2 regions of the Pseudoalteromonas sp. DSM 26666 genome follow, and region 1 is predicted to be linked to the other one. Evidence: predicted binding sites of a transcription regulator. Region 1 holds the regulator's gene; the other holds the start of a gene.
What was found. Region 1 encodes MetJ, which represses methionine synthesis genes. Its sites were predicted from a motif close to TAGACGTCTAGACGTCTA; they were not measured.

Region 1 (6,425 bases):
TCAAATTCGCAACCGCTTCGCTTTTTGGTACATAGGCAATCCCTACCTTAGCGTTTAGCGTGTTGTTTTCAAACTCTAATAACCCGGTGTAGCACAGTGCAGCATTTTGTTGCTGAGCCGCTTGCGCATGCTGCTCAATAAATGCATCTAAACGAGCCTTATTATCAATAAAGTCATTCCAGCTGCCTGCACTTAACTCATCGGGCATCAAAGCGGATAAAGAAATGTCATCAAGTTCCAATTCAATACCTAATTCACGCGCTAAAATAAGCAACTTACGTTGCATATCTCGTCCAGATAAGTCTTCTCGAGGATCAGGCTCTGTGAACCCCAAAGCTTGCGCTTCTAGAACTAAATCTGAAAACGCTTTACTGCCATCATACATACTGCATAACCATGACAGCGTGCCTGAAAACACGCCTTCTATTCGCGTTATTTTATCGCCACTATTTTGTAAATCAGCCAAGGCAAAATTAATCGGTAGTCCGGCCCCTACACTTGCATTATAACGCCAATGTAAGCCACGTTGAGCAAGGCTTTCACGTAGTGTTTGATACCACGAAAGCGATGCGGTTCCCGCGTATTTATTAGCACTAATTAAATGGCAGTTTAATTCAACTAACTTACTATAAAGCTGACTAAAATGTTCACTTGCCGTAATGTCGATCACTATTTTATGTTCATATTCAAGAGTATCTATGTATGACAATAAATCGGCTTGTTTATAGGAGCTTGCATGGTTTTCCCATTGAAGTTGCCAGCTTTCACAGTCTAATCCATTAGCATTCACCAACATCTGCTCTGAGCGTAAAAGCGCTACTAACTTGACGTTAAAATCAGTTGATAAGCGTGCTAGTTGAGCAGGTAATTGGCGCATAAACTCAGCACCTACATTGCCAAGTCCTGCAATAATTAAAGCTATTTCTTGTGCTTTATTAATGAGCTTGTCATGTAACAGGCTCAGCACATCACTTTCAAGTACTTGATCGGTTAATAGTAACGTATATCCCTCACCGTAATGGGTAAACCGAGGCTGGATAGATTGTGTTTGTAATAAGGCTTCACTTTGCTTACCAAGCGGCGCTACCTCTTGATCAGGTGCAATAATCGCCACCCCATTTAAGTTTGACTCACTAATATTGGCGCGGCCAGCAAAATAATTAGCCACCTGATGTGTCGCTGACGCAGGGACTAGTAAGTAGATTTCGCCTTCGTGTTCAAAGTGATGCAAACTATGCTGAATAAGTTGGCTAACATGTGCTACTTCGCCTTCACTCAGATCATCAACAATGAGTAAATCCACATTATTTACTGTGGTTAAAAAGCGTTTTTGTTTACTCATTCCTAGTTTAACTATTTCGGTATGACTGCCTTGAGGATCGTAACTACTGAGAACAACTAATTCTATATCGGTATCTTTTAATGGCGATAATGTTTTAGCGTGTAATACTGGATTACCTAACCTCGCTAATAAATTCGCTTGATCACGGCACACTCGCGCATACTTAACCGCATTAGCAACCTTACGCGGATCAGTACTAAAAACACCTTGAGTGTCAGTCCAAATAGAGACTTTTTTAGCATTGCAATACCGCGCTAATAAAGTGGCACTGTAATCACTGCCATTTCGCCCTAAGGTCACTGTTTCACCATGTAAATCAGCCGCAATAAACCCAGTAACTACATTAATTTTACTCGTCTGTATGGCTTTTAAGCACTGCTGCTGATTATTAGCATGCTGCAGCTGTCCGGCATCTAACGTAAATAACTGCCTAGCGTCATGGGCACAAGCGCTAACGTTAAGCTGTTCTAAGTAAGCGCTTAGTAACCTTGCAGACCACAATTCACCATGTGCTAATAACGCAGCTTCAGCTAATGTTCCTTGCTTAGCCTGCTTGGTAATAATACTGAGTTCAGTTTCAAGTAAATCAAGCGCATGGTGCTTAGCGTTAGCTATTAATAATTGCTCAATCAGAGCTATTTGATGGTTACTCAATAGCAATACAATATCAGCAATAGCTTGAGTGTCTTGCTGTTGATAGCTTTGCCACAGTTTAACTAAGGTATCGGTGGTTTTACCGGCAGCCGATACCACCACACAATCCCCAGCTTGAGCATGAGTTAGAATAATATTTGCGACACTTTTAAAGCGATCCGCTGAGCTTAAACTCGAACCACCAAATTTATGAACCTGATTTACCATATTAATACCGACTCGCATTTATGTTTTGTATTTTGAAGATTGGTATGCACTACCATAACGCCGGATGCGCCGCGTTTAACTTTGCTGAACCAAATGATTCACTAGCACCACTTTTTGCCGATAGGCCGGGATCGGCTTGTCCTGGGCGCACCAAATTAAATACCCCGTCTAAGTCAGCGAGTAAATCATTTACATCTTCAATACCCACCGAGATACGAATAAGCGTGTCGCCTACTCCGGCTTCTGCACGCGCGGTTGCGTCCATGCCGGCGTGGGTCATAGTCGCAGGGTGACAAATCAAACTTTCTACTCCACCTAATGATTCCGCTAAGCTAAATTCATTTAAGCGCGTTAAAAACGCTGCAGCATCGTTTATATCGCCTTTTATATCAAAGCTAACCATAGCGCCAAAGCCAAGCTGCTGCGCCTTAGCTAGCGCATGTTGAGGGTGTGATTCAAGACCTGGGTAGTAAACTTGGGCAACAAACTGGGAGCGTTCTAAATACTGTGCAATGGCGAGTGCATTTTCTTGGTGTTGCCTTAAACGCACGTTTAACGTACGTAAGCCTCTGAGCGTTAAATAGCTATCAAATGGCGCGCCGGTGATGCCAATGTTATTTGCCCACCACGCTAACTCTTCACCTAACTCAGCAGTCGCTGCGATAACCGCGCCACCAACAACGTCTGAATGGCCATTGATATATTTTGTGGTTGAGTGCACCACAATATCAGCGCCAAACTTAATCGGGTTTTGTAATGCTGGCGATAAAAATGTGTTGTCGGCGGCAACCAGTGCACCACACTGTTTAGCTGTATCAGTTACCGCTTTAATATCTGTTAAGCGTAAAATAGGATTGCTAGGTGTTTCAATCCAAATCAGCTTAGGTTTAATAGCAAGGATGCGTGTCAAACTGTCGCTTTTGGTAAAATCGACCACTTCTAGTTTTAATAAGCCGCGCTTTTCTAGCGAAGTAAATAAGCGATAGCTGCCCCCATAACAGTCATGAGGGATCACTAACGTATCGTCACTATTAAGTAATTGTGTTGTTAGGTGAACGGCTGCCATGCCTGTTGCGGTAATAATGCCTTTAGCGCCACCTTCAAGCTCCGTGAGTGCCTCAGCCAAAATGTCACGATTGGGGTTACCACTGCGGCCATAATCATATTGGCGCTTTGTATCAAAGTCAGCAAATGAGTAAGTTGTTGATAAATAAAGCGGTGGAACAACCGCACCATGCTGTTTGTCGGCTTCTATTCCACTACGAACAGCAATTGTTGCCTTATTTTTTTCACTCATTTTCGCTACCTTTACTAATTTGGATGTTTAGACGTCTAAAAGGTAGCGCATGCAATTTAAGATGTCAAAACATTTAAATGTCTAGATAGCTAAATAACTAGTATTTGACTATCTTTTTTAAACCGATAGAATTTCACGCATATTTACACGCTTTGATGCTGTGTGAGCAATTTATAATCTGAGGCAACGATACATCTTATGGCTAAATGGAATGGTGAATATATTCACCCATACGCAGAACACGGGAAAAAATCCGAACAAGTAAAGAAGATCACCGTTTCGATCCCGCTAAATGTATTAAAAGTATTAACTGATGAACGTACTCGTCGTCAAATAAACAACTTACGTCATGCAACAAATAGCGAGCTTTTATGCGAAGCGTTTTTGCATGCGTTTACCGGGCAACCGCTGCCTAATGATGATGATTTGCGTAAAGATAACGCAGAAAAAGTACCTGAAGAAGTGAAGAAAATAATGCAAGAAATGGGACTAGAAGTGCCTATTTTAAATGAAGACTAGAAGGGTCTTTATACAAAAAAACCTCAGCAAATGCTGAGGTTTTTTTTGCGCTAATTTACACTTAACAATTACGCCATGTAGTTTTCTGGCATATCAATTTGTGCCACACCTGAATCAACCGCCGCCTGCGCAACCGCTTTAGCTATACGTGGTAACAAACGTGGATCCATTGGTTTTGGTATAATATATTTAGCACCAAACTCTAATTTGTCGATGCCTGCGGCAGTAAGCACTTCAGCCGGTACGGGCTCTTTAGCAATACTGCGGATTGCTTCTACAGCAGCAATTTTCATCTCGTCGTTTATTTCACTGGCACGTACATCTAACGCACCACGGAAAATAAACGGAAAACACAATACGTTATTAACTTGATTCGGATAATCAGAGCGACCTGTAGCCATAATTAAATCGTTACGTGCAGCGTGTGCTAATTGCGGATCGATTTCAGGATCGGGGTTTGAACAAGCAAATACCACGGGTCTATCAGCCATTAATTTTAAATCTTCAGGGGCTAATAAATTAGGGCCCGATACACCCACAAACACATCGGCATCTTCAATTACATCTTGTAAAGTACGTTTATCGGTATTGTTTGCAAATAATTGCTTATATTCATTCAAGTCATCACGACGCGTATGAATAACTCCTTTGCGATCTAACATATAAATATGTTCACGCAACGCGCCACATTTAATTAAAAGCTCCATACAGGCAACAGCTGCAGCGCCGGCACCTAAACATACAATAATTGCATCTTCAATTGCTTTGCCCTGTACTTCCAGCGCGTTTAGCATACCCGCAGCCGTTACAATAGCCGTACCATGCTGATCATCATGAAAAACAGGAATGCTACAACGCTCTATAAGCGCTTTTTCTATTTCAAAACACTCGGGCGCTTTAATATCTTCTAAATTAATTCCACCAAAGGTGTCGGCAATATTAGCCACTGTGTTAATAAAGTCTTCGGTAGTACGGTGCTTAACTTCAATATCTATAGAGTCTAACCCTGCAAAACGCTTAAATAGTAGCGCTTTACCTTCCATAACGGGTTTTGAAGCGAGTGGGCCTAAATTACCTAAGCCTAAAATTGCGGTGCCGTTAGTAATAACCGCAACCATATTTCCTTTACCAGTATATTTGTAGGCATTTGCTGGATCAGCGGCAATTTCACGAACAGGTTCTGCGACACCGGGGCTGTATGCGAGCGCGAGGTCTTTAACCGTCTCAGCGGGCTTGGTCAGCTCAATACTGATTTTACCTGGAACGGGATGGGCATGGTAATGTAGTGCTTGTTCACGAAAATCTGACATAACGCGATTATATCCTGCAATTTAAGTTAAAGTGAGAGGTAGTTTTAATCTACGATACCTTTATTATTTTTAAATTCCAAGCAATATCAGGTCTATCCTGTTATATGCTAGAACTGTTAATTTTAAGTGATTTATCAGCAACTTCCCTAGATTATCCTGACATTTTTAAAATATAAATTCGTCATAAAAATGAAAAATACAGGTACTTTTTGCCCTTGTTCTATTTTTATAAAGCGTATTTTTTAGTCTTAAATTAAAATAGTGAAATACCGAATTTTATTTAACTTTAAACACAAATAACCTCACGTTACCTGCATTTGAGTACCATCTTTAAAGTTTAACAAATAAAAATATAGAGAATATTGGCTGTTTTGTCTGCAAATGTTTATGCATACTCAGAATAAGAACAGGAAATAGTTATGCAAAAAAAATAAATACAAAATTGCTAAGAAAGCAGGTAGGAAAGTAAATTTTGGCCACAAAAAAAGCACCCTAAGGTGCTTTTTTTACATAGAAACAAAAAATTATTTTTTGCTGCTAAGTGCACCGAAGCGCTTGTTGAAGCGATCAACACGGCCGCCAGTGTCTAAAATCTTTTGCTTACCAGTGTAAAACGGGTGACACGCAGAACATACGTCTAAGTGAATGTCTTTACACAGAGTAGAACGAGTTTCGAATTTGTTTCCGCATGAACAAGTTGCAGAAATTACTTCGTACTTAGGGTGAATACCTTCTTTCATAGGAACCTCTAGTTAAGGCCGCATCGCTCTCCAAACCCGAAGTCTGGCACCATACGTCGTTAAAACAAATTTATTGGTCGCGAATTTTATCCAACAACCCGCACGCACACAAGCTTTAATTACCCTTTTTGCTAAAAAGTCGGCAAACACCTATTCATTACTGATTTGTCGGTAGGCTTTTAATGCTATTTTTAGTACATTAAACCATTACGTTAATTGGTTGAGTTGTTATGCGTTTTGCTGAAGTTGCAATAAAAGTCCCCTTGCCTCGCACCTTTGATTATAAAGTGGATGAGCAATTAGTACCGCTGACTCAATTACAGCCTGGTATGCGCGTGTTAGTCCCTTTTGGCAAT
Region 2 (6,425 bases), on a different contig from region 1:
ATACCAATGCGCTTTTCGGTATCGAGTAGTTGCCAAATTTTCTTTTTCTCGGTGTGCTCTGGGCACGCTGGGTAACCCGGTGCTGGGCGAATACCTTGGTAGTTTTCGCGGATTAACTCATCGTTACCCAGGTTTTCATCCGGTGCATAACCCCAATACTCTTTACGCACTTGTTCGTGCAAGTATTCAGCAAAGGCCTCGGCGAGCCTATCAGCAACCGCTTTTACCATTATTTTATTGTAGTCGTCTTGCTTGGCATCGAACGCGTCGGCGAGGTCGTCTTCTTCTAAACCGCCTGTTACCGCAAACGCACCAAAGTAATCGGGTGTGCCTTTTGGCGCAATGTAATCGGCTAGGCAGTAGTTAGCAAAGTCGGTTTTTTCGGTTTGCTGGCGTAAATGGCATGAGGTAGTTAATAGCTCTTTTCGCGTTTCGTCGGTGTAAATTTCTATATCATCGCCCACACGGTTAGCTGGGAATAAGCCAATAACACCTAATGGCTGCAAAGTGCCTGACTTTTCAAGCTCATCGAGCATGTCGTTGGCGTCTTTAAACAAGCTTTGTGCTTGTTCGCCCACTACTTCGTCGGTCATTATGCGCGGATATTTACCGGCGATTGACCAGGTCATAAAGTACGGCGTCCAGTCTATGTATTTGCGTAGAGTCGCGATTGATACATTTTTAAACTCGGTCACGCCCAGCTTTTTAGGCACGGGTGGTGTGTAGTTATCCCAATCGAGCTTTGCAGCATTATCGCGGGCGCGCTGTATGGTAACTGGTTTTGAGCGCGGTTTTTTGCGTGCTTGTTGTTCGCGTACTTTGTCGTACTCGGCGGTGGTTTTAGCTAAAAATTCTGCTTTATGCTCTTTTGATAATAAATTAGACACCACACCCACGGCGCGGCTGGCGTTATTTACATACACTACGCCTTTGTCGTACTGCGGCTCTATTTTTACTGCGGTATGCGCTTTTGAGGTGGTTGCCCCACCAATCATGAGCGGTAGCTCAAAGCCACGACGTTTCATTTCTTTGGCAACATGTACCATTTCATCAAGCGATGGGGTAATTAAGCCCGAAAGGCCTATAATATCGGCTTTTTCGTCAATCGCGGTTTGCAGTATTTTATCTGCTGGCACCATTACGCCAAGGTCGATTACTTCGTAGTTATTACATTGTAGTACTACGCCAACAATGTTTTTACCTATGTCATGCACGTCACCTTTTACGGTAGCCATAACAATTTTACCGTTGGTGGCGCCTTCCTCTTTTTCGGCTTCAATGAATGGGTCAAGGTAGGCCACGGCTCGCTTCATCACACGAGCCGATTTAACCACTTGGGGTAAAAACATTTTACCGGCACCAAATAAATCCCCAACCACGTTCATGCCATCCATGAGTGGCCCTTCAATGACGTGAATAGGTTTATCGGCGCCAGCACGGCACTCTTCGGTGTCTTCATCTATAAAGGTGGTTATGCCTTTTACTAGAGCATGCTCTAGGCGCTTTTCAACCGACCAAGTGCGCCATTCTAAATCTTCTACCCGCTCAGCTTGTGCCATGCCTGAATATTTAGGCGCAAGTTCAACAAGGCGCTCGCCCGCACCGGGGTCGGTGTTAAGAATTACATCTTCTACGGCTTTACGAAGTTCTTCGGGGATGTCGTCGTAAACCGCAAGTTGCCCTGCGTTTACTATGCCCATATCCATACCCGCTTTTATAGCATGGTATAAAAACACCGAGTGAATCGCTTCACGTACTGGGTTATTACCTCTAAACGAGAACGATACGTTTGATACCCCACCCGACACTTTACAGTGCGGTAAGTTTTGCTTAATACGGCGGGTGCCTTCAATAAATTCTACGGCGTAGTTGTCGTGCTCTTCTATGCCGGTAGCAACGGCAAATATGTTGGGGTCGAATATAATATCTTCTGGCGGGAAGCCAATTTCATCAACCAAAATACGGTAGCTGCGCTCACAAATTTCAAACTTACGGTCTGCAGTATCGGCTTGGCCGTCAGTATCAAATGCCATTACAACAGCGGCGGCACCAAAGCGTTTTATAATTTTAGCTTGGCGAATAAACGGCTCTTCACCCTCTTTGAGTGAAATGGAGTTAACAATGGCCTTGCCTTGAATACACTTTAAGCCTGCCTCTATTACTTCCCATTTAGAGGAGTCGACCATAATAGGTACTTTAGAAATATCAGGCTCTGAGGCAATTAAGTTTAAAAACTTCACCATGGCCGCTTTTGAGTCCAGCATGGCTTCGTCCATGTTGATATCAATAACTTGGGCGCCATTTTCTACTTGTTCGCGAGCTACATTAAGGGCTGTTTCGTAGTCTTCTTCCATGATCAAACGTTTAAACATGGCCGAGCCAGTTACGTTAGTACGCTCGCCGACATTGGTAAATACTGCAATTTGTTGGGTCATTGGCGGCTCCTAATTTAAGTTACAGGCTTCTAGGCCTGATAAACGCATACGCACTTCAAGCTCAGGTAATTTTCGTGGTGCTGTGCCTTCAAGCCCTTTGGCAAAGGCACGAATGTGCGCAGGCGTAGTGCCGCAGCAACCGCCAACAATATTAATAAAGCCCGATTTACCCCAATCTATGATCTCTTTTGCCATGTCGTCTGCTTCTAAGTCGTATTCTCCAAACTCATTGGGTAAGCCCGCGTTAGGATGAACAGAGACAAAGGTTTCGCACAAACGTGATAGCTCTTCAACGTATTGGCGCAGTAAATCTGGCCCAAGGGCGCAATTTAAGCCAATTGAAAGCGGCTTAATATGGCGAATAGAGTTATAAAATGCTTCGGTTGTTTGCCCTGAAAGCGTACGGCCTGAGGCATCGGTAATAGTGCCTGAAATCATCACTGGCAATGTGCGCCCTGCTTGTTCAAACGCTTCTTCTACCGCGAACGATGCCGCTTTTGCATTAAGCGTGTCGAATATGGTTTCGATTAAAATTATATCTACACCGCCCTCCATAAGCGCAAGGGTCGACTCAACATAAGCAGTCACTAACTTATCAAAGGTGATATTACGATAGCCGGGGTCGTTTACATCCGGCGATAACGAACACGTTTTAGACGTTGGCCCTAAAACACCTGCTACATAGCGCGGTTTTTCTGGGGTTTTAGCGCTAAATTCGTCACATACAGCGCGGGCTAACTTAGCTGACTCTAAATTAACTTCACGGCTTATACTCGCCATGTCGTAATCTTCCATCGAAATGGTGGTCGAGTTAAAGGTGTTAGTTTCGATAATATCGGCTCCGGCGGCTAAAAAGCTGCGGTGTATATCAGTAATAATTTCAGGCTTGGTTAGGCTTAATAAATCGTTGTTGCCTTTAATAAGCACGTGCCAATCTTTAAAACGTTCACCACGGTAGTCTTGCTCTTCAAGCTTATGCGCTTGGATCATGGTTCCCATTGCACCATCTAAAATTAAAATGCGCTGTTTGAGCGCAGCGCTCAGCTCTTGATGCTTATTGTTTTGAGGATTATTCGGCATAGTTGTTAGTCCTTACGTCTTGGCTAACTAAGTTAATATCATAGGGTGTGGTTTGGTAAACGTAATAATTTAACCAGTTTGAAAACAGTAAAAACGCGTGGCTTTGCCATGTTTTAGACGGTTGTTTACTGGCATCGTCATCAGGAAAATAGTTTTCGGGCTTTGGCGCATCGGGACTTTTTTGTAAATCGCGCTCATATTCGGCTTTTAAACTGTCGGCATCGTATTCTGGGTGGCCGGTAATAAACACTTGGCTGCCCGATTTATTTTTAAGTAAATACGCCCCGACTCGTTCAGAGCCCGCTAATACCACCAGCTCTTCACAAGCGTTTATTTTATCTATATCTATGTGGCCATAACGTGAGTGCGGCACTAAAAAGGTATCGTCAAAGCCGCGGGTAAGTGCACCATGGGCAAAGTAGCATTGATGGGTAAACACCCCGCAGAGTTTGTTGTCTTTTAAATCGCGCTTTAAATTATAACGGTGATATAAAGCCGCGTGGGCAGCCCAGCACGAAAACAAGGTAGAGGTTACATGCTGCTCGGCCCAATCAATAATCACTTTGAGCTCATCCCAATACGCCACTTCTTCATACTCTAAATGCGCGAGCGGCGCACCGGTAATTAATAGTGCATCGTAATTATTGTTTTTCACTTCTGAAAAGTAACGATAAAAGGTATCTAAGTGTTGCTCTGAGTTACTACTGCTACGATGCGTGTCAAGGCGCAGTAGCTCTACATTTACTTGCAGCGGAGAATTAGCCAACAAGCGAATAAACTGTACTTCGGTTTCTACTTTATTAGGCATAAGATTAAGAATAGCCAAACGCATAGGGCGTATTTCTTGCGTTTTTGCACGCGTTTTTGGCATTACAAACACGTTTTCATGACGTAAACGTGCAATAGCTGGCAATTCGTCTTCTACTGTAATTGGCATTCTTAAAGCTCCTGCTCATAAAAACCGAGAATTAATACGCTCTCATTATGAACAGAATGTCAAAAATATCAACCTCTAGATGTATAGATGTCTAAATGAAATTTATTCACGCGGTTTGTACAAATTGAATATGTACTTTAAAAGAGCCCCATTCGTTGACTGTTTCACCTGTGAGCCACTACAATACAGCATTGAAATTTTTATTATTATTGAAGGCTTCTTCCATGGTTTTACCTGATAAGTTTATATTCTCGATGAGTCGAGTATCTAAGGTTGTGCCACCAAAACGCACTATCTTAAAAGATATTTCGTTGCATTTTTTCCCTGGTGCAAAAATTGGTGTGCTAGGTCTAAATGGTTCTGGTAAATCATCATTACTACGCATTATGGCAGGTGTTGATGAAGATTTTGAAGGTGAAGCTCGCCCTCAACCAGGCACTAAAATTGGTTACTTGCCGCAAGAGCCTGTTTTGGACGAAAGCAAAACAGTTCGTGAAATTGTTGAAGAAGCTGTGGGTGAAGTAAAACATGCCCTTAACCGCCTTGACGAAGTGTATAACGAATACGCAATGGAAGGCGCTGACTTTGACGCACTGGCAAAAGAGCAAGGTGAATTAGAAGCGATTATTCAAGCGCATGATGGTCATAATATCGATAACGTATTAGAGCGTGCTGCCGATGCACTGCGTTTACCTGAGTGGGATGCTAAAATTGAGCACCTATCGGGTGGTGAGCGTCGTCGTGTTGCTATTTGTCGTTTGTTACTTGAAAAGCCAGACATGCTTATTCTCGATGAGCCAACTAACCACTTAGATGCTGAGTCGGTTGCCTGGTTAGAGCGCTTCTTACATGACTACGAAGGCACCGTTGTGGCAGTAACGCATGACCGTTACTTCCTTGATAATGTTGCTGGCTGGATTTTAGAGCTTGACCGTGGTGAAGGTATTCCGTGGGAAGGTAACTACTCGTCTTGGCTTGAGCAAAAAGATGCCCGCTTACAGCAAGAGCAAAAATCTGAAAAAGCACGTCAAAAATCAATTGCACAAGAACTTGAGTGGGTGCGTTCAAACCCTAAAGGTCGTCAAGCTAAGTCAAAAGCACGTATGGCACAGTTTAGCGAGCTACAACAGTCTGATTACCAAAAACGTAACGAAACCAACGAATTGTTTATTCCACCTGGCCCACGTTTAGGTGACCAAGTATTAGAAGTAAACAACTTACGTAAAAGCTTTGGCGACCGTGTTTTAATTGATGATTTAAGCTTTAGCATGCCTAAAGGCGCTATTGTGGGTATTATTGGTGCCAATGGTGCAGGTAAATCAACGCTATTCAAAATGCTAAGCGGTGAAGAGCAGCCAGATAGCGGTAATATCAGCATTGGTGAAACAGTAGAACTGGCAACTGTTGATCAGTTCCGTGGCAACATGGACGAAAGCAAAACGGTATTCCAAGAAATCTCTGATGGCCAAGATGTACTAAAAATTGGTAACTTTGAGTTCCCAAGCCGTGCTTATGTTAGCCGTTTTAACTTTAAAGGTAACGATCAACAAAAGTTTGTTAAAGACCTTTCAGGTGGTGAGCGCAACCGTTTACACCTAGCTAAGCTGTTAAAAGCAGGCGGCAACGTAGTACTACTGGATGAGCCAACCAATGACTTGGACGTTGAAACATTACGTGCCCTTGAGAATGCTATTTTAGAATTCCCTGGTTGTGTCATGTGTATCTCGCATGACCGTTGGTTCCTTGACCGTATTGCTACACACATTTTAGATTACCGTGACGAAGGCCAAATTAACTTCTTTGATGGTAACTACACTGAGTACGAAGAGTGGCTTAAAAAGACCCTTGGCGCAGAAGCTGCACAGCCTAAGCGTATTAAGTACAAAAAAATTGGCTAACAGCCACAGTGAGTAAGTTAAAAGCCCTGCATTTTATGCGGGGCTTTTTTATGCGAGCTATTTTTATCTTTGAGC

Region 2: a site for MetJ is predicted at 4,529-4,546, ahead of metA (homoserine O-succinyltransferase). Genes of this name have one in related genera too.

What each region holds. Positions count from the first base shown of each region.
Region 1 is NZ_FPAR01000007.1:115,363-121,787, forward strand. Features, by position in the region: gene metL (bifunctional aspartate kinase/homoserine dehydrogenase II) at 1-2,203, opposite strand, end outside; gene metB (cystathionine gamma-synthase) at 2,253-3,500, opposite strand; gene metJ (met regulon transcriptional regulator MetJ) at 3,699-4,019, shown strand; gene BM380_RS13965 (malic enzyme-like NAD(P)-binding protein) at 4,088-5,329, opposite strand; gene rpmE (50S ribosomal protein L31) at 5,854-6,069, opposite strand; gene priA (primosomal protein N') at 6,300-6,425, shown strand, end outside.
Region 2 is NZ_FPAR01000004.1:275,957-282,381, forward strand. Features, by position in the region: gene metH (methionine synthase) at 1-2,435, opposite strand, end outside; gene BM380_RS09575 (homocysteine S-methyltransferase family protein) at 2,445-3,515, opposite strand; gene metA (homoserine O-succinyltransferase) at 3,505-4,452, opposite strand; gene ettA (energy-dependent translational throttle protein EttA) at 4,677-6,350, shown strand.